Linked DNA regions of Pseudobacteroides sp.. Each later gene encodes a partner of the first gene's protein in a complex. Links are inferred from orthologs where the notes say so. Each region holds a gene or a part of one and is shown in the gene's direction. Other genes may lie near its edges.

Region 1 (5,195 bases):
TGTTTTGAGGAAATGTGTAAGGGTGAGCCTTTTGAGATATACGAAAACGGTTCTATAGAGGATCTTAATAAAATACAGGAGGCTGATCTTTTCAATCATTATAAATACATATTGGAAAGCCTGCCAATGAAGGTATTCATATCCGGTGATGTGGATGACTCCAAAATCCAATCTGCCATAGCCAAGTTGAAAAATTTAAAAAGAGGCAATATAAAAGGTTTATCCCAACCTATAATAAACAAACCAAAAAAAGATACCAATTTTGTTACAGAGAAGCTTGACGTTTCCCAGGGTAAGCTTTCGATAGGTTTTAGAACCAATACTGCATCCCATGACAAAGACTATTACAGCCTGGTTGTTTGCAACAGTATTTTAGGGGGCGGTATTCATTCGAAACTCTTCCAGAATGTAAGAGAAAAGGAAAGTCTTGCGTATTATGCCTTTTCAAGGCTGGAGAAGTTCAAGGGTCTCATGATGATAAGCTGCGGTATTGAAGTAAGCAATAAAGATAAAGCCTATAACCTTATTTTGAAACAATTGGAAGAAATAAGACAGGGAAATATATCGGATTATGAGTACGATTCAAGCATAAAATCAATCAAAACAGGCCTCGAGTCCTTGAAAGACAGCCAGTTGGCTATAGTGGACTTTTATCTAAGCCAAAAAATATCCAATACTAGTGATACTTTAAAGAGTCTATATGAAAAATTCGAAGCTGTTACAAGGGATGAAATAGTTAAGGCGTCTCAGAAAGTAGAGATTGATACGGTTTATTTTCTCTCTTCTGAAAACCAATAAAAGTTTTCATCGGAATGTGTACACAACAAAGGGAAGGGATGATGGATAATGGAAATCAAAAAGATAGAGTATTCTAAAATAAATGAAGAGCTTTTTATGTATGAGCATGAAAGCGGGCTAAAGGCCTTTGTCATACCCAAAAAGGGGTACTCAAAAAAGCATGCGGCTTTTGCTACGTATTACGGATCAGTTAACAACAAATTTATAGCACCCTATGAAAACGATATAACATCCGTACCTGATGGCATAGCACACTTTTTGGAGCATAAGCTGTTCGAGCAGAAGGACGGCAGTGTCATGGACAAATTTTCAATGACAGGTGCCAGCCCTAATGCTTATACCAGTTTTACCCATACTGTTTATTTGTTTTCATGCACAGACAAATTTGACGAAAATTTCGACATGCTTTTGGATTATGTTCAAAATCCTTATATTACCGAGGAGAGTGTAGAAAAGGAAAAGGGCATAATCGGCCAGGAAATAAGAATGTATGAGGATGATCCCAACTGGAGAGCGTTTTTTAACCTTTTAGGGGCTTTTTACAAGGAGCATCCCGTTAGAATAGATATTGCTGGAACCGTTGAAAGCATAAGCAAAATAAATCGAGACAACCTTTTAAAATGTTATAATACTTTTTATCACCCGTCAAACATGGTGATCGTTGTGGTTGGGGATGTTGATCCTGAGGAAACTCTTAATAAGGTTGCCGAAGGGATAAAAAGCACCGAACACAAGCCTGAAATAAAGAGAATTTTTCCTGAAAGCCATAAGGGGATCAACAAGGACTATGTCGAGCAGAACCTATCAGTATCCATTCCTATTTTTCAAATGGGATTCAAGGATGAATTGCAGGGTGAAAAGGGATTTGACTCACTAAAAAGAGAAGTTGTAATAAAGCTGCTTTTGGAAATGATAGTGGGAAGAAGCTCTTCGTTATACAATGAGCTTTATGAAGAGGGCCTTATAAACAGCAGCTTTGATTCGGATTATACCATTGAAGAGGATTATGCTTTTTCCATGATTGGCGGCGAATCTGCAGAGCCTCTTAAAGTTAAAAACAAGATACTGGAGGAGATCAAGTCATTAAAATCAAAGGGCCTTGATAAGAAAAATTTTGACAGAATTAGAAATGCCATGAGGGGCAGATTCATAAAACAACTAAACTCTGTAGAGAAGATATCTCACCTTTTTATACCTGCTTATTTTAAAGGATCAATTATGTTTGATTATTTTGATGTATATGATAAAATAACCTTTGAATATGCAAATGAAGTATTTTTAAAACATTTTGATGAGGATAACTTTGCTTTGTCAGTTATAAAGCCGATTAAGGGGGATTAGGATGAACACTATTAGTTTTCCCGGGTTAGGGGATATCAGTTTTCAAATTGATAGAGTGGCATTCAGTTTATTTGGATTTAGTATACATTGGTACGGGATAATAATTGCGGCGGGTTTTTTACTCGCTGTAGTGCTGGGTATGAGGGCATGCAAAAAGCTTGGGATTGACCCTGATAATATAATTGATCTGGTGCTTTATGCGGCACCGGTTGCTATAATATGTGCCAGGTTGTTTTATGTAGTATTTAGTGGAGATCGCATTTACCTGGATGATCCCTTAGAAATAGTGAGAATTTGGCATGGCGGGCTTGCCATATATGGTGGTATAATTGGAGCGATAGCCACAACTTATGTTTACTGCAGAGTAAAAAAAATCAATGCACTAAATATTTTAGATTTCGGTCTTCCGTATTTTGCATTGGCTCAGGCCATAGGAAGGTGGGGAAACTTTGTTAACCAGGAGGCCTTCGGAAGTCAGACCAACCTTCCCTGGGGTATGACAGGAAATGTGATACAGGAGTATTTGAAAATGAATTATCCTGATATAAATCCTAATATTCCTGTTCATCCTACGTTTTTATATGAGTCATTGTGGAATTTGGGTGTGTTTGCTTTTCTCATATGGTATACAAAAAGGAAAAAGAATGACGGTGAAGTATTTTTGTTGTACCTGGTAACTTATGGCTTGGGCAGATTCTGGATTGAAGGTCTCAGAATGGATAGTCTCATGATTGGCCCGTTCAGAGTCTCGCAGCTTATAGCCTTGGGTTGTGCAGTTCTTGGAGCAGCAGCTTTTGTAGGCTTGAGGAAGATGAAAAAAGCATCTTTAGAAGAAGTTAGTGAGCCTAGCAGCTATAGTGCAATTTTGGAGGAACTTAATAATAAAAGCAGTGACGGTGAAGGTCAGGATAAGGATGAAGCCCCCAGCAAAAATTTAAATGAGTAGATATGATAAATAATATGGTTTTTTGGAAGTAAGGGTGACATGTATGTATTTTGTCGAAAAAACGAAAGGTTTGAATATAGTCAAAAACTTTGATTACCTTCTTTTTTCTGCAGTTCTTCTTCTATCAACATTGGGGTTCTTGGTTGTTAGGAGTGCAACTCTTACAAGGGCTGACGGCGGCTTAAGAATTATGATAAGCCAATTGGTGGGGCTTGGAATGGGCATAGCCATTGCACTTGTGATGAGTTATATAGATTATAAAGATTTTAAGCTATTTGGAAGCGGTTTATATTTAGTCAGCGTTATACTCCTTATAGTTGTTCTTAAATTCGGTTCAGGGGATGAATTGGGAAGCAGAAGCTGGCTTAACCTGGGGTTTGTGAAACTGCAGCCCTCGGAGGTTGCGAAGGTAGCATTCATAATGGTTGCTTCAATTTTTCTCGAAAGAATACTTGAGGGGCAGCGAAGAGGTAATTTTATTAAGTTGGCTTTTTACTCCTCCATAATTATTGGATTGGTGGTTATACAAAAGGACTTTGGGACAAGCATGGTTTTTTTGTCGGTTTTTCTGATTATGCTATTTATATGTAAGGTTCCGATGAAATACTTTATGACAATGCTTGCCTCGCTAATACCAATAGGGCTTTTTATGTGGTTTTTTATCCTGAATGATAAGAGAAAGGCCAGAGTAATTTCCTTTCTTTATCCGGAGCTTGATCCACTGGGCTCAGGGTTTAACGTTTTGAGATCAAAGTATGCCATAGGATCGGGACAGCTATGGGGAAAAGGGCTTTTTGAGGGAATACAGACCCAGAATAACATGGTTCCGGTAAAAGAATCGGATTTTATCTTTTCGGTTATCGGCGAGGAATTGGGATTTATTGGTGCTATTATTATAGTGATGCTGTTGTTCTTCATCTTGGTTAGATGTATTTACATCGCTAAAAATTCCAGGGATAAGTACGGTTCTATAATGGTAATAGGAGTTGCAGCCATGATTGCAGTTCATACATTTGAGAATATAGGCATGTCAATCGGGCTCCTGCCGTGTACCGGTATTCCGCTTCCCTTTGTAAGCCAGGGAGCTACCAATCTTGTTACCAACTTTATGGCTATGGGCATTGTTTTAAGTGTATCAGCCAGGAGAAAGAAGGTAATATTCAATTCATCACAATAAACTTTTAATGTGGATTTACATTTTAAATTGAAAATAGCAAGTATGATTATTGCAAAACGTATAGTTTGGAGATAGGACAAAAGTCCTATCTTTTATTTTTTTCAAAATTTTTTTGGAATATATCTTGATTATTATAAAAAATTAGAATAAAATTAAATACAAGTGGAGGAAAGTGGTGAAAAGTGGTGAGCATTCCCAAAATGTGAGGTGAAGTTTTTGTTTTCAGGTGAATACCAACACTCAGTTGATCCCAAAGGGCGTTTAATAATGCCTTCAAAGTTCAGAGAAGGACTTGGGGAAAAATTTATGATTACCAGAGGGCTGGATGACTGTTTGTTTGTGTATTCTATGACAGATTGGGAAAGCTTTGAAACCAAGCTTAAATCACTCCCTATGACAGACAACAATGCAAGAGCATTTGTAAGGTTTTTCCTTTCAGGTGCAACAGAATGTGAATTGGACAAGCAGGGAAGAATATTAGTACCACAGAATTTAAGGGATTATGCAGGAATAGATAAGGATGTTGCGGTAGTTGGCGTATCCTCCAGAGTAGAAATCTGGGATAAGGACAAGTGGCAGAAGTATATATGCGATGTCAATGCTAATCCGAATGAGCTTGCAAAGAACTTAACTTCAATCGGTCTGGTATTCTAAAAAATAAGCTATAGCGGAATAATTTAAGGTGAAAAATGGAATTTAATCATAAGCCGGTAATGCTAAACGAGTGTATTGACTATTTGAATATTAAGCCCGACGGCATTTATGTTGACGGTACTCTTGGAGGAGCAGGGCACTCATCCCATATTTATAAAAGTCTTAATGAATGTGGTGTGTTAATTGGCTTGGATCAGGATTATTTTGCTATAGAGGTGTCTGCAAAACGAATAAAAGAGTTGGGTGGACAAGGTAAGGTTTATCTCATTAACAGCAACT
Region 2 (16,760 bases), on another replicon or contig:
GGTTGTGAAAATCAAACTATAGAGGAGCTTAGCATGTCGGATATGAGTAAAATTTTGGATAAGTTCGATAATATTGCGGTAAAGGTAAAAGAATCCATACACTAAACGCATGGGTTTAATTTCCGTTTTATAATTATAAGCCAAATAGTATAATTACATCAAACTATATTAAAAAGGGATAAATCTATCGCATTTAATATAATTAAAAAGTATTATTTCGAAATATTCTAAGCATTGTTGAAAATTATGTATTAAATAGATATAATATGGTTTGATGATAAAGTAATATTGGTTTATACTTGTCTATTTGAAACATATAGGTTAACGAGAACGATAAATGAGGTATACATGAAGGATATAATACTAGCATCTGCGTCGCCGAGGCGCTCGGAGCTCTTGAAAAGGATTGGACTTGAATTTAAGATAATACCATCAGATATTGATGAGGCCAATATAGGTAATTTGGAGCCTGCAAGCTATACAGTCGACCTTGCACGTAAAAAGGCACTCGATATAGCAAATAAAACTAATATCAGTTCACTAATTATAGCAGCGGACACAATAGTGGTAAAAGATGGCATTTTGGGTAAGCCCTCAGACGAGAATGAAGCGTTTGAGATGCTTAAGGTATTACAGGGTCAGTGGCATGAAGTTATAACAGGTGTTTCGGTTATAGATTCGGGTAGCAAAAAGGGTATTACTGACTATGAAAAAACCCTTGTGAAAATGACAAGTTTATCAGATATGGAAATTAAGGCTTACATCAAGTCAGGGGAACCGATGGATAAGGCAGGTTCTTATGGAATTCAGGGCCTTGGGGCCATGATAGTTGAAAGAATTGAAGGGTGTTATTTTAATGTTGTAGGGCTTCCTCTTAACAAATTGAACGTTATGATGAGAAGCTTCGGTGTTAATTTATTGATGGGTGAGATAGGATAAGTAATAGAAAGCAGATTTGGGTTAAATTTGAAGCGGTTATAGGAGGAGAAAAAGTAATGGGCTTATTAGCAAGAGATATAGGTATAGATTTAGGTACGGCGAATACACTTGTACATGTAAAAGGAAAAGGTATTATAGTAAGGGAGCCTTCTGTTGTTGCGGTTAATCAGCGTACAGGCGATATTCTGGCAGTTGGTGATGCGGCAAAAAGCATGATAGGAAGGACTCCGGGCAATATTGTTGCAATCAGGCCTATGAAGGATGGGGTCATTGCAGATTTTGATATTACACAAAGCATGCTCAAGTACTTTATTAAAAGGGCCATGTCAAAGGGATTGTTTAGCAAACCAAGGGTCGTTATCTGTGTACCGTCAGGAGTGACTGAAGTAGAAAAGAGGGCCGTAGAGGAAGCAACAATCCAAGCAGGAGCGAAGGAGGCTTACCTTATTGAGGAGCCTATGGCTGCCGCTATTGGTGCCAATTTGCCGGTTGAGGAGCCTTCAGGCAGTATGGTTGTGGATATAGGAGGAGGAACAAGCGAGGTAGCGGTAATATCCCTTGGAGGTATTGTGACAAGCAAATCTTTAAGAATAGCCGGTGATGAATTGGATGAAGCAATTGTTCATTATATAAAAAAAGAATACAATCTTATGATAGGCGAGCGTACTGCAGAGGAAATAAAAATGAACATAGGAGCTGCCTATTTAAAGCCAAAGGACGAATCAATGGAGATTAGAGGCAGGGACCTAATAACGGGCTTGCCCAAAAACATAAAAATTACATCATCTGAGATTACCGAAGCTATTAAGGAGCCCATCAATTCCATTGTGGACTCTATAAAATATACCCTCGAGAAGACACCGCCGGAGCTTGCTGCTGATATAATGGACAGGGGAATTACATTGACAGGTGGGGGAGCACTATTGAGTGGACTTGACAGGCTTATAAGGGAAGAGACGGGAATGCCTGTTTCTGTGGCAGAAAGTCCTCTGGATTGTGTTGCTATAGGTTCCGGCAAGGTTTTGGATGAAATTGAAACACTGAAAAAGGTCCTTATTTCTCCTAAAAAATTGAAATAATATATTTTGGGAATAAAAGGCATTTCATGTTTGTATGAAGGGGGGGCGTTATGTGTTACGCCTTTTAAAGAAAAAACCTTTTTTGCTTTTAATAGTTACTTTAGTTTTGTTTATTGTTATGGGGGTTACTTCACAAACTAACAGCAAGCTTAGTTGGTTTAGTAATCTCTTTAATACCATCGTATCACCGGTTCAAAATGTGCTGTCATTCAGCGGCAGTAAAGTTGACAGAACCTTATCTTTTTTTAACGATAATAAAGCCATCAGGGAAGAAAACGACAAGCTTAAGGAGAGGGTTGTCCAACTGGAAAAGGAAGTTGAAGGCCTTAAAGAATTGAAGACAAAGAATGATTTGCTGATAGAGGCTTTGAATCTTAAAAACCAGTTGAAAGAGTTTGACTATATAAGCTCCAACATAATTGCAAAGGATGCAGGCAATTGGTTTAACGTATTTACAATAGATAAGGGAAGCAACAATCAAGTTAATAAAGACAGTGTTGTTGTTGCAAGTAAGGGCCTTGTAGGAAGAGTGTTGGTATCAGGACCTATCTCGGCCAAGGTTATTTCAGTTATTGACATTGACAGTACTGTAAGTGCAAGACTTACAAAGACCAGAGACCTTGTTGAAGTAAAAGGAGATATTTCACTGAGGGATCAGGGACTATGTAAAATGTACAACATTTCTCCAGGAATTGATATCGCAGTTGGAGACAGCGTTGAGACATCAGGAATAGGAGGAATATTTCCTAAGGGGATTACAATCGGAAAAGTCAAGGAAATCAGACAGATAAATAATGAGCTTGACAGATATGCTATAATAGAGCCGGTTGTTGATTTTAGGAGGCTTGAGGATGTTTTTGTGCTTAGGAGTAAAAAATAATTTTTACAGGTAACTAATATGAGGTCACGTATAACTATTGCAGTATCAGGCATTTGTATAGCCATATTGCTGCAGACAACCATTTTGGAATATATAACTATAAATAATATTAAGCCTAATCTGATGCTGATATTCATTGTAAGCATTGCCTTGCTCCGTGGAAACATTGAAGGAGCTGTAACCGGTTTTTTCGGGGGACTTATGCAGGATATAGTTTCAGGAAAGGTAATAGGATTCTATGCTTTGTTAGGGATGTACCTGGGGCTTGTAGTGGGTTCTTTGAACAAAAGGATATACCGTGATAATGTTTTTGTGGCATTGTTTTTTTCTTTCTGTGCCAGCGTGGCTTATGAAACCTTAGTCTATTTATTAGGTATTTTTCTTAAAGGACATACCGACTTTTTATACTCTTTTACAAATAAAATAATTCCAGAGGCACTGTACAATACTGCTGTTACCATCATTTTATTCTATATAGTAGTAAGGCTGGACAGAAGGTTTAACAGAACAAAGAAATCTTTAAGGAAGTATTAGTTTAGAGGTTTTATAAAAAAATAAAATAAGGTGATATCTATGAAAGAATTTTTTAAAGACAGGTATAATATTCTGGCAATCTTTTTTATATTGTTCGGGGCTGTAATTGTGGTTCAATTGGTAAATCTCCAGATTATTAACGGTAAAAAGTACGATGAAGAATCCCAGAGAAAATTGCCAAATGTGAGGCGTGTATCTGCACCAAGGGGTAATATTGAGGACAGGTATGGGGTTCCTCTTGCTGTTAACAGGGTTGGTTACACGATTCAGATAATTAAGACAAAAATGGATGCAGAAGAAAGGGATCAGATGCTTTTAAAGCTTGTCAATATTTTTGAAAAGAATGGAGACAACTATGACAAAAGCCTGGAGAAATATCTTACCATAAAGCCTTTTGCATTCGGGTCTGCAATCAATAAGTCGGAAAAGAGACTTGGAAGCTGGAAAAAGGATATGGATCCAAACAAAAAGAATGCTGACTTAATGTCTACTCCTGAAGGAACATTCAAGTTTTTAAGAAAAAAGTTTGAAATTGATGAGAAGTACTCTATGGAGGATGCATACAAGATAATGTGCATGAGGTACGAAATGCTTATAAGGGGATATACATCCCTGACATCATTAAGCTTGGCTAAGGATGTCAGCAGGGAAACTGTTGCAGAGATAGAAGAGAGGCATCAAGAGTTTCCAGGTGTCTATACAGACGTTGAAACATTTAGAAAGTATACAATGGGAGAAACAGCGGGCCATGTAATCGGTTTTGTAAGAAAAATGAATGAGGAAGAATATAGCAAGCTTAAGGAAGAAGGCTACAGACAGGATGAAGTGGTAGGAAAGTCAGGCATTGAAGCCTTTGCAGAGCCGTATCTACGAGGAAAAGACGGGCAGAAGAAGATTGAAGTGGATATAGCGGGCAGACTGACAGAGGAGTTGGAGACCAATCCTGCTATGCCAGGCAGTACAGTAAAGCTTACACTGGACATGAATTTACAAAGAGTAGCAATGGAGTCCATTGAGAGGAATTTGGAGATAATAAGAAGCCAGGCTGACGGTAAGAAGAATTTCGGCGATGCCAAGACAGGATCTGCCGTAGCCATGGATGTAAATACCGGTGAGATCCTTGCCATGGCAAGCTATCCAAGCTATGATCCGTCCAACTTTATTGCAAAGCCTGATGATAAGGAAGCACAAAAGAAAATTCAAGAGTATTATGATGATAAAAAATTCGAGCTTGCAAAGTTGTCGCCTACACTGAATAGGGTTATCAACGGGCGTTATGCTCCGGGATCGACTTTTAAGCCTCTTACGGCCATTGCGGGATTAGAGTCAAGTGCAATTTCACCACAAAGAAATATAATAAACGACGACGGTAAGTATACAATAGATGGCTGGGAGTTTAAATGCCTTGAGCGTAAATACGGCCATGGAGATCTTACCTTAAAGAGTGCTATGGAGACTTCATGCAATATCTATTTTGAGAAGCTTGGAGTTATGACAGGTATAGATAATATCAGTAAATGGGGATCCATGTTTGGTTTGGGTAGAAAAACCGGTATAGATCTAAAGGATGAATCTAAAGGCGTTCTTGCATCAAGGGAATATAAAAAATCTGACGAGTTTAAGCGTAACTACGGAAGAATTGAAGATTGGTGGAAAGCAGATACCGCCCAGGCATCCATTGGTCAGATATACAATTCCTTTACTCCACTTCAGTTGGTAAACTATATTGGAGCAATAGCAAATGGCGGTAAGCTCATGCGACCGCACCTTATCAAGAAGGTTGTCAAGTACGACGGATCAACGGTAATGGAAAATAAGCCGGACTACACAAAGATACCCATTAAGAAGGAGAACCTTGATCTTGTCATAGAGGGTATGAAAGCCGTAACAATGCAGGAAGGTGGTACTGCGGTATCTGCATTCAGGAATTTTCCGATAGAGGTTGCCGGTAAAACGGGTACTGCGGAAACCGGTTATGAAAAAACAAAATCATCCAATGCATTGTTTGTTTGCTTTGCCCCGGCAGATAAGCCGCAGATTGCGATTGCTGTCGTCGTAGAGCATGGTGCGTGGGGGGCTAATACTGCTCCCATTGCAATAGATATAATGAAAGAATATTTTAATCTCTCAGGTGCATCAAGATCGGATGACAAATTAAAAACAAACCAGATTGAGTTTACTCGCTAGGTTTAAATGTCTTGAACTTAACGAAATAATAGAAAAATATAAAGTGTTTTGATATAATTTAAAAGTTGAATGATTATTTTTTATTAAAACTGTCGGGGGTATCATGGATGGAGGAAAGCAGTGTAATATTTAAGGGTACAGTAAACGGGCTCACGGTTATACTTAAAGAGGATGAGGTTTTTGGAAATATTTACACACAAATGGAAAAAAAGATAGCTTTAGCGGGGAAATTTTTCAAGGGTGCCATACTTGATGTAAGATACAGAGGCAGAAGTCTTTCAAAGGATGAAGAGGCAAAGCTTTTAGAACTTTTAACATCCAAAAGCGGTGCCAAAATCAAAAGTTTCAGCCGTGAAACCGAGCAGCAGGTACAGGCTAAGGAGTCTAAGCCAAAGCCCTTAAACAAGGTAGAAATTAAAAAGTTTTTATTTTTTAAAGGTATTGATGAGGGTGTTTGCAGATTTCACAAGGGTACTCTTAGATCAGGCCAACTAGTAAGCTTTGACGGAAACATAATAGTGCTTGGGGATGTTAACCCGGGGGCAGAGGTGATTGCAGCGGGAAATGTTATTGTTATGGGTTCCCTGAGAGGAATAGTTCATGCAGGTGCAGACGGAAATAAGGAGGCTGTAGTTGCGGCACTTAATCTGCAGCCGACGCAACTGAGAATTGCCGATGTAATAACAAGACCTCCTGATGAAAAGGAAGCTGTAACAACATTTATTCCTGAAATTGCTTATATCAAGGATAATACAGTCTATATCGAAAGATATTTACCTCAGCATAAATAAAGGATAATACCTGATTGACAAAACCTAAAAAGAAATATATATTTTTAATATGGGTGTTTTGTGTTCATATCATTTTAATTAATTTTGAGATTTAGTAATAACATTTTAGTCATTACTTGTCACATTTCAATATAATCTAATATTTTAAGGTAGCATATTAAAGAGATAATTTCCTTAAAGAGGGTTATATAAAGTGCTTTATTTTTACTTAATTAAATAGCGACTTTCAAGGATATTATTTTAGGGGGATATATTAATGGGTGAGGTTATTGTAATTACTTCCGGTAAAGGTGGAGTAGGCAAGACTACTACCACTGCAAATATTGGTACTGGATTGGCGATTAAAGGTAAAAAAGTAGTATTGGTGGATACTGATATAGGACTTAGAAATCTTGATGTTGTAATGGGATTGGAAAATAGAATTGTTTATGATTTAGTGGATGTTGTCGAGGGTACATGCAGAGTAAAGCAGGCTTTAATCAAGGACAAGCGTTATGACGGGCTTTATCTCCTGCCTGCTGCACAAACCAGGGACAAGTCAGCAGTTAATCCGGAGCAGATGATGAAGCTTTGTGATGAACTGAGGGCAGAATTTGATTTTATTATAGTGGATTGTCCTGCAGGAATTGAGCAGGGGTTTAAAAATGCAATAGCTGGTGCAAACAGAGCTATTGTTGTTACAACACCTGAGGTTTCGGCTGTAAGGGACGCCGACAGAATAATAGGGCTTTTGGAAGCAAACGAGCTTAGAAATCCAAAATTACTCATTAACAGAGTAAGAATTGATATGGTTAAGCGCGGAGACATGATGACAATTGATGATATTGTTGACATACTTGCCATAGATATAATCGGGGTTGTCCCTGATGATGAAAAGGTGGTAGTTTCCACCAATAGAGGGGAGCCCGCTGTAAATGATGCAAAGTCATTAGCAGGTGAAGCTTATAGGAATATTACAAAAAGAATTTTAGGCGAGGATATTCCTTTGCTTAATTTGGATACAGATGAGGGTTTTGTTGTTAGGCTTAAAAAACTTTTAGGCTTAAAAGCTAATTAAAGGGAGGGAAACATATGTTATTGGATTTGGCAAAGTTGTTTGGTAGATCAAAAACATCAAAAGATGTTGCAAAAGAGAGATTAAAACTCGTTTTGATTCACGACAGGGCGAATGTTTCTCCTCAGTTTCTTGAAATGGTAAAAGGTGAAATAATCAAAGTAATTCAAAACTATATGGAAATTGATGAGGGTGCTTTAGATTTGCAGATTACCAGAACGAAAGGCGATGATGGAGATAGTGTTGTTCCTGCATTGGTTGCCAATATACCCATTAGAAATGTAAAAAATAGTGGAAAATAATTAACGGGTAGCATAATATATAATAAAATTAACTACAGCATTTCAAAACATTTTAACTGCATTAGTCACTGATTCAACGCAAAATTATATGGATGGTACAGTTTAATGAATATAGCATTAATAGCCAATGATTCTAAAAAAGAACTCATGGTAGCATTCTGTATAGCTTATAAAGGGATTTTGCAATCACATAACCTGATTGCAACAGGCACAACAGGGTCGACCATCATGGAGCAAACAGGGTTAAACATCAATATGTGTGCACCCGGACTCTTAGGAGAACAACAAATAGCTGCGAGAGTAGCATATAATGAGATTGATCTTGTAATTTTTTTGAGGGATCCCATAGGCCCCAAATCTCATGAGCCGGACATAACATTACTCTTACAGCACTGTGATACAAATAACATACCATTTGCTACGAATGTTGCTACTGCCGAGATGTTGATTAAGAGTCTTGACAGAGGAGATTTAGCCTGGAGGGAACTCATAAATCCAAGTTATTGATAAATTCTAAATTCAAAATAACCGACTGGAATAATAGCCAAATGCATTGGCTGTCATTCAGTCGGTTATTTTAGTTTCCCATGACAACCATCAATGTTGCAAAATCACTTCATGATTTTGTTATTCAAAGTAATATATTTTTTGAGAAACTAATATAATTTAAAAGAATCGGATTAGCAGATATACCACATTTAAAATTCAAAAAATATTTACTTTAAGGATGAGAATAAATGGATAATACTACAGCAAGAGGAACTTATCAACGCAGAAGTACATATAACAGAAAAAAGAAAAAGAATAGTGAAAACAGCAAGTTAACTTTCACTATTTTCAAGCAATTGATTATATCGTTTTTGATATTTTTACTGGTAAGCATTGCTATGAGTTTTGATACACCCATAACTGATTTTTTAGCAGACAAGGTGAGCTACGTTATGGAGTATGATGTTAAGATGGATGATATATTCGGCAAAATAAATTCATTCACCGATATGCTGAAGAAAAATACTATCCAGAAGGAATCACAGGGGGAAGGGAGTAATGATCAAAAGGATCAGGATGCTATTGATATAAGCAGTACTGAAGAAGACTCGGTTCCGGCAAGTGCTCCTATATATCCGTTTGAATATGACGATTCCTCCAAAATTGATTACGGTGGAATAATTGAAGAATATGAACTTGATATTCAGGAAGAGAAAAAACCAAATACGGCAGAAGGAAATAATCAAGATGGGAATACAGAAAAAAGTCTGCCAAAGGTTAATGAAAAGTCATCTATCAAAAACACAAACAAAACAAATGTAAAATTCATGGTACCTGCTAGCGGTCCTTTGGGATCTGAATTTGGAGATAGGATTCATCCTATCAAGGGTAAGGTAGAAATGCATAAAGGCATAGACATTAAAGCAAATCATGGTGTTGCGATAAAAGCGGCAATGGCAGGAAAGGTTATAGAAGCGGGTCCTAATTCTTCTTTTGGAAATATGGTAAAAATTGATCACCAGAATGGATATATTACCCTTTATGCACACTGTTCTGTAATAGTTACAAAAAAAGGCAATATGGTTAAGCAGGGGGAAATTATTTCGAAGGTGGGAAGTACAGGTACTTCTACAGGACCACATTTGCATTTTGAGATTTGGAAAAACGGCACACCTGTAAATCCATTAGATTACGTAAAAATCGGCTAATTAAATGATATCGATAAATAATAGTGTTATATCTCTGGTAAAAAAGGTAAAAATAGATTTTCTGTTTTTGATTACAATAACCATTATGGTTGTTTGCGGATACGCAGAAGAATACATTGCGGCCTATCTTTCCATGCTGCTGCATGAGCTAGGTCATACTTTTCCAGCAATGTTTTTTGGGAATTCTATCAGTTTTATTAAGATATCACCCTTTGGGTTGAAGGCAGAAATAGAAGGTAAAAACACAAGGACTGAAAGAATTATCATTTATATATGCGGGCCATTAACAAATATACTTTTATTCATAATTTCTGTTATAATTGCTAACACTTTTCCATATCATAAATCTATATTTACATTAATCGCTTACCTCAATATTAGCCTTGCAGTGTTCAACCTTCTGCCTGTCATGCCGTTAGACGGAGGAAGAATTGTTTTTGAGCTGACTTCTGCAAGAATGGGTAGCTTTAAAGCACATAGTTACATATGTTGTGTTTCCTATGTGTTATCGGTATTTTTTATAATACTAGGTTGTGTACTTGTTTCATACAGTTTGGTAAATTTTAGCCTTATATTGATCGGTATTTTTATATTTGGTGAGCTGAAGAGTTTTAAAAAGGAGGTAGCAATTATGAATATGAAGGATGTTATATATAGAAGATCTAGACTATTAAAAAAAGGTATATATCCGGCCAGAGACCTGGTTGTTGTTAAAACCATGCGTATGGGAGATATTATAAGGAATTTGGATTTTGACAGGTTTCACATAATTCATGTTCTGGATGAAGATCTGAAGCTTCTTAAGGTATTTACAGAACAGGATATTATGGACGGTGTGATAAAACACAGTGGGGATATGACATTTGAAGAATTCATTATTGCAGATGATTAGACTTACGTCATTACATATATAATTGGGGGAATTCAATTGTTTCAGCAGGCAAACAAAATGGCCTATCCGTTTGGATAGGCCATTTTGTTATAGGCCTGCGTTTTTAAGTATCTCTGAACTGGATTTGGGCCTGTTCATAGTATATAAATGAATTCCATCAGCACCATTATCAATAAGGTCACGTATCTGTATGCTTGCATACTCTATACCTGCTTTTAACAGGTCATCCGGGTTATCCTGATATTTATCAAGCATCATTACCAGCTTGGCAGGTATTGAACAGCCGCTTTTAGCTGTCATGGCTTTTATTCTGGAGCTGAATATAGGCATTATTCCAGCTGCTATAGGGCACTTTATCCCAATTGTTGCGGCTCTTTCCTGAAATTCGTAATACAGCCTGTTATCAAAGAAAAGCTGCGTCACAAGGAAATCAACTCCAGCATCAGTTTTATGTTTAAGGTTGATCATATCATCCTTGATTTTACTACATTCGGGATGCCCCTCAAGATAAGCTGCGGCGGCTATGCAAAGATCATTATGCCTGCTTCTGATATGGGATATAAGCTCAGAAGCATACTTGAAGCTATTTTTGCTGAAATCAAAGTCGGGTTGGTCGGCTGGGGGATCACCTCTAAGGGCTAAAATATTTTTTATATTGTTTTCAATCAATGAGTCAACTATAAAATCTATTTCTTCAATAGTGTGGCCTACACATGTTAAATGAGCCATGCTTTCTATGTTATATGTATTTTTTATATTGGAAGAAATTTCTATAGTCCTGTCTTTCTGACTGCCGCCTGCTCCGTATGTAACACTTATATAGTCGGGCCCAAGGGCTTTGAACTTTTCAAGTGCATCAAAAATAGTGTCAAGAGGGGTATCAAGCTTTGGCGGAAATATTTCAAAGGAAACAATCGGCTTTTTGTCATTGAATAAATCAATTAGTTTCATCGTGACCTCCAGAATGCAATTAAAGTGATTAATCTATTAGAAAAATATTTATTCTAACTATTAACTATTATAACACAAGTATAAATTCTGTCAAGTTTAATTATATTCATTTATATACAACTAAATTAACTCTAATTATATTTATGCACTGGGAGCGATTCTGAAATTCATAAATAGGGATTATGGACTATAAAAAGATAGTACTTACATGGTTAATAAATGATAGCAATGAATTATTAATGAAATGCTGCATATCTGGTAAGATTGAATTATGGGTAAAAAAAGGGAAGTTATATGAAGTCATATATAAGGGTGTGAAAAGAGATATGAATATTAAATTTTTAAAAAGCAAAAAAGGTGTCTCTGTAATTATATTTTCTATTGCACTTACTGTTGTTCTTGGCATGAGTGCGGTTGTTGTTGATATAGGTAATGTGGCGATTGGCAGGCAGAAGCTGCAAAATGCAGTGGATTCCGCAGCTTTAGCAGCAGTTCAAGAATTGCCGAACAGAGACAAGGCAAAGGATGTTGTTGATGATTACATAACAAAAAACGGATTTACAATAGATGATGTTAAAGTTACCTTTTCTGATGACAGCACAGAGCTGTTGATAGAGGGCAACAAGAATATTAATTATTTATTTGCCCGTTTTCTAGGGTTAAAGGGGAAAAGTACCAAATGCAGTGCAACGGCATTGACAGGAAACATAGGCCAGGCACTGGATTATGTTTTGTTCTCGGGTAGCACCGCCACTAACCTTATTATCAACGGGTCTCAAATGTACGTTAATGGAAATTCCCATACAAATGCAGGTTTTATAGCAAATGGATCCAAGCAAACTATAACGGGAGACTGTGAAGCGGTAAAGAGAGTTGTTGTAAATGGTAGTCAAATGGAAATTAATAAAAAGGTTTCTAATGCTCCCTATGTAGATATGCCTGATTTTTCAGAGGCTATAAGAGTACAGGCTGAGAAAAGCGGAAGATATTACAGTTCAAATAAAGAGTTTTCGGGTTCTCATTTAAATGTAGATGAGCCAATATATGTTGACGGAGATTTAACAGTGAACGGCAGTCATTTCAAAGGAAAGGGCTGTATTTTGGTAACAGGCAATATAACCTTTAACGGTAGTAATCTGTATGACTCAACAAAGGATTCGGTGTGTTTTTATTCTAAAAATGGAAATATAACCATTAACGGTTCCAATATAAATCTAAACGGTATTGTGTATGCTCCTAACGGAAGTATTACAATGAATGGATCAAATCAGACCATAATGGGCAGGGTAATAGGTAAAACACTGGTGTTTAACGGAAGCCACCTGACTGTTGATGGAGCGGATGCCAACATGGGAGGGATACCTTCAAAAGGTGCAAGACTTGTTCATTAAAAACTTGGAATAAAAGAAAATATATTGTATAATATAGCTACATCATTATCATTATGCTTGATATTTATATCAAGCATAATTTTTTATGTCTAGGAAGTTATAGTGTATTCTACACCGCAAATGTATATTAAAAGTAAATGGAATTGTTTAATAACTCAGGAGGCGATTGTTATGAATGGTAACAAGGCGAAGTACGTGGGCAATTTTGTTGTTTTATTTGCTTTTTTACTGCAATGCATTACTCAATCCAGTGGTAGTATAAGTTTTGCGGATGTACTACAGGTTGAAGCCTATGTAGAAGAAAAAGCTAACCAAGCGATTAAGGACAATGTTTTAAGCCATGTGTCAATAACACAGGATGAAACATGGACAAAGGAGAACGGCCCATATGTGATAGAGGAAGAATTGATTATTGAACAAAATGTCAGTCTAAATATTGCAAAGGGTACAATAATAAAGCTTAAACCTAATGCGAAAATAACAATTTTTGGAAATGTGTTTGCTAACACAGGTGGAATTGATAACCATATAGTTTTTTCATCTTATGCCGATAAAAATGATGGGAGCACACTAAAGACCGAGGACTATTGGGACAGCATATTAATTGCAGAGGGTGGGTCCTTTGATGGCATAGGAATAACATTTAGAAACGGGAAATCCCCCATAATTGTATCGGGGCAGCTGCAGCTGAATGATTCGTTGGTAGAAAGCTCTTTGTTGGAAGGCATAAAGGTTAATAATACAGGAACTTTTAATGGCGTTAATGTAGAAATCCGCGATTGTTATCTCTTGGGGGAAATTATTCCAACACCAACTTTGACTAATACACCAACTTATACAAACACTCCAACCTGGACAAATACTCCAACTTCGACAAATACTCCAACATCAACAATTACACCAACTTCAACCAAAATGCCAACTTGGACAAACACTCCAGCTTCCACGCCAAAATGCACACCAAAATGTACACCAATATGCACAAAGAGTAGAAAACCCACACCAATATGCAAGCCAACAAGCACATGCTATTCCTCAAATTATTATTCCAAATACATATTTGAATTAATAAGCTTTATAGACGTTTTCATGGAGCTGGATAGTATATGTGCTAAAGATCAGGGAGATAAAGCAAAATATTATATAAACTTCACTAAAGGGTGTATAAAACCAACTCCGACACCAAAGCCTAGCCATACACCGACAAGCAAGCCAACAAAAACGCCAACACCAACATCAACATCAACACCAACATCAACATCAACACCAACACCAACACCAACATCAGCACAAACTCTAACACCAACACTAACACAAACTCCGATGCCAACACCCACACCAACTGAACCTGGAAAAGATCAAGTGCCTGGTCAGAGTGCACTCTACAGTGATGGGTTTATTAACCTAACCGACTGTAAGGTGAAAAATATTGATGGAGCAGGTATTATTGTAAATGAAACAGGAACATTATACATGGCTCAAAGTGAGATAGAAAACTGTAAATTTGGTATAATATCCAGAGGGCATTTAAGTGTGATTCTTACAAACTTTACCAATTTGGATGTTGGGGTTTACACAGACTCCATGGAGGGTGGAAATATTTCCCTAAGCAATTTTTATCGGAATCGGCTATATGCTGTTTATAATAATACTCAAATCCAGATGATTGCACAGTACAACTATTGGGATTCACCACAGGGACCTTCTGTGTACAATTCTGAAACAGGCACGTGGATGGGAGAAGGAACCAGGATATGGGGTGAAATTGAATACTCTGATTGGGCTTTGGAAGCTAATAATTTATAGCATTAACAAATCAAAAATAACAAGGAGGCTTAATAATGAAAGAAATATTTTTTAACGCAGATCATTCGCCTATAGGAGCTTTTTCAAGCTTTACCCTAGGTTATCCAGGAGCAAAGGGAGGGCTTGGCATGGAGCTTGGCAAACCTGCAGACCAGAATGTTTTTATAGGACTGCAGACTGCTGATGGCAAATACTATGAAGCACTTCCTTTTTTTGATTATTCTGAGGACGAAAGCAAAAGGTTTGATATAGAGAAGTTGGAACAGGGTGATAAGCCCAGTGTTTTGGTATGGTTTGACAAGAACTGCGTTACAAGGCAATTTAATCTTGCAACAGATACATGGAATGCAGGGGACCTTGAGTTTAAAATATATTCCCCTATAAGGTCGGTTCCAGATCCTGAAAAGAGCATTGATATGGAAATGAAAAAAGCAATTGTGCCTGCAGTTTTTGCTGAGGTTACTGTTGATAATACTGGAAATAAAAATTGGCGAAGGGTTTTTATAGGGTATAAAGCCAGCATACCGAATTCAGGAATGAGAAAGATTTATATAAATGATGGACAAATATGCGGGGTAGGAGAGGGACGAAATACGGCGATAGTTTCAAAAGGGGAAAATGTAAGGGTTGCTAATGGCTTCAGTATGGAGGATATATTGGGAAACCAACTTGTTGAAAATTGGACCATGACCCTTGGCAATTGTGGAGCACTCATTTTGGATATACCTCCTGGGCAAAAGGTTACATTTCCGGTGGCTATATGCTTTTATAGGGATGGAATTGTTACTACAGGCATAGATGCAGCTTATTATTATACAAAGTTCTTTAGGAATCTGGAGGATGTAGCGGAATTTACCATGAATAATTTTAATGATTTGGTTGATGCATGTAAAGAGGATGAAAAGCTTATTGAAGGCTATAATTTACCGGATGCTAAAAAATTTATGCTGTGCCAAGCTGCAAGAAGCTATTATGCCAGCACAGAGTTTCTCTGTTATAACGGTAAGCCCTTGTGGGTAGTAAATGAGGGTGAATACAGAATGATGAACACTTTGGATCTCACTGTGGATATGCTGTTTTATGAGCTTAGAATGAATCCATGGACTGTAAGAAACGTACTTGATATGTTTTCTGAAAGGTATTCATATGAAGATACTTTAAGATTTCCTAATGATAATAAGGAATTTCCAGGGGGGATAAGTTTTACTCATGATATGGGGGTAATAAACAATTTCTCCAGACCGGGTTACTCTTCATACGAAATGTACGGGAAAACAGGATGCTTCTCGCACATGACCCACGAAGAGCTGGTAAACTGGTGCTGTTGTGCCTTTGGTTATTATAACGCCACAAATGACCTTAAATGGATGGATAAAAATATAGATTTGCTTAAGTCCTGCTTCCAGAGCATGGTTAACAGGGATGCACCTGATGCAGGCGAAAGGGATGGTATAATGAGCCTTGACAGCTCTAGAACCATGGGCGGAGCTGAAATAACAACCTATGACAGTTTGGATGCATCATTAGGGCAGGCGAGGAATAATGTATATATGGCGGGTAAGTGCTGGGCATTGTATGTGCTTTTTGACAGCCTTTTCAATGAAAGAGGCATGATGGATTTTGCAGAATTAGCAAAAGCTCAGGCAAGAAAATGTGTTGATACAATAATTAAAAATAGTGACAAAAAAGATTATATTCCTGCTATAATTGGAGAAGGAATAGAAGCAGCAATTATTCCGGCAGTGGAAGGCTTGATTTTTCCATATATTGCTGGTTTGAAAGATGTAGTTTCCGAGAATGGTCCTTATGGTGATTATATAAAGCTGCTAAAGAAACATATAAAAGCTGTTATGAAGCCTGGGATATGTATTTTTGAAGATGGTGGCTGGAAGATATCATCAACCAGTAATAACTCCTGGCCTAGTAAAATTTATTTATGCAAGTTTATAATAAGTGATATATTGGATATTGACGCAGACAGCTTTTCAAAGGATGCGGATGAAGTGCATAAGTCGTGGCTCTTAAGGGGAGAGAATGCATATTGGTGCTTCAGTGATCAGTTTATATTAGGGGAAGCAATAGGCAGCAAATATTATCCAAGAGGTGTGACAAACATACTCTGGCTTTATAAAAAATAATAGCTTTTGGCGTAAAAAAATGTAATAAGACTGCTGAAAAATTTCACTTGGAAGATTTACTGACAAAGTTATCAACAGAGATATTAAGATAAATAAAGTTGTACACATACTTATCAACA

What was found.
Region 2: the proteins of VIO64_RS18140 (region 1) and mrdA are in contact, whole or in part, in a crystal structure (PDB 6PL5), measured with the Thermus thermophilus proteins. The link is inferred for Pseudobacteroides sp. from one-to-one orthologs. Residues at the interface, in WP_223903423.1 of Thermus thermophilus: Phe161, Val165, Phe168, Val169, Leu172, Pro198, Tyr199, Glu202, Tyr211, Arg212, Asp213, Gln220, Val221, Gln223, Ser224, Ile226, Ala227, Ile228, Gly229, Ser230, Gly266, Phe267, Val270, Leu274, Tyr277, Gly278, Leu281, Phe285, Leu289, Arg297; in WP_223903432.1 of Thermus thermophilus: Arg4, Ile5, His6, Leu8, Ala9, Phe12, Ala15, Leu16, Leu19, Gly20, Arg22, Ala23, Trp24, Leu26, Gln27, Val28, Tyr31, Tyr34, Leu36, Leu43, Thr45, Asp47, Lys156, Gln157, Gly158, Ser160, Val184, Leu201, Glu202.

What each region holds. Positions count from the first base shown.
Region 1 is NZ_DATCTU010000112.1:76,474-81,668, forward strand. Bases 2,248-5,195 are described here. They hold VIO64_RS18140 (FtsW/RodA/SpoVE family cell cycle protein), read left to right. Parts: upstream 2,248-3,128; coding sequence 3,129-4,262; downstream 4,263-5,195. Other genes in these bases: lgt (prolipoprotein diacylglyceryl transferase), read left to right, coding at 2,248-3,085; mraZ (division/cell wall cluster transcriptional repressor MraZ), read left to right, coding at 4,479-4,916; rsmH (16S rRNA (cytosine(1402)-N(4))-methyltransferase RsmH), read left to right, coding at 4,952-5,195. In the rest of the region: EF-P 5-aminopentanol modification-associated protein YfmF, read left to right, coding at 1-798; EF-P 5-aminopentanol modification-associated protein YfmH, read left to right, coding at 847-2,139; more of lgt, read left to right, coding at 2,141-2,247. UniProt on the Escherichia coli protein: Peptidoglycan polymerase that is essential for cell wall elongation. Also required for the maintenance of the rod cell shape. Functions probably in conjunction with the penicillin-binding protein 2 (mrdA).
Region 2 is NZ_DATCTU010000043.1:1,032-17,791, forward strand. Bases 3,083-6,045 are described here. They hold mrdA (penicillin-binding protein 2), read left to right. Parts: upstream 3,083-3,471; coding sequence 3,472-5,619; downstream 5,620-6,045. Other genes in these bases: mreD (rod shape-determining protein MreD), read left to right, coding at 3,083-3,432; minC (septum site-determining protein MinC), read left to right, coding at 5,727-6,045. In the rest of the region: VIO64_RS07430 (hypothetical protein), read left to right, coding at 1-105; VIO64_RS07435 (Maf family protein), read left to right, coding at 349-939; VIO64_RS07440 (rod shape-determining protein), read left to right, coding at 996-2,018; rod shape-determining protein MreC, read left to right, coding at 2,071-2,898; more of mreD, read left to right, coding at 2,917-3,082; more of minC, read left to right, coding at 6,046-6,410; septum site-determining protein MinD, read left to right, coding at 6,667-7,467; cell division topological specificity factor MinE, read left to right, coding at 7,482-7,766; VIO64_RS07475 (methylglyoxal synthase), read left to right, coding at 7,872-8,273; VIO64_RS07480 (M23 family metallopeptidase), read left to right, coding at 8,504-9,463; VIO64_RS07485 (M50 family metallopeptidase), read left to right, coding at 9,468-10,355; metF (methylenetetrahydrofolate reductase [NAD(P)H]), read right to left, coding at 10,443-11,306; VIO64_RS07495 (Tad domain-containing protein), read left to right, coding at 11,633-12,697; VIO64_RS07500 (hypothetical protein), read left to right, coding at 12,869-14,503; VIO64_RS07505 (glycoside hydrolase family 52 protein), read left to right, coding at 14,539-16,641. UniProt on the Escherichia coli protein: Catalyzes cross-linking of the peptidoglycan cell wall. Responsible for the determination of the rod shape of the cell. Is probably required for lateral peptidoglycan synthesis and maintenance of the correct diameter during lateral and centripetal growth.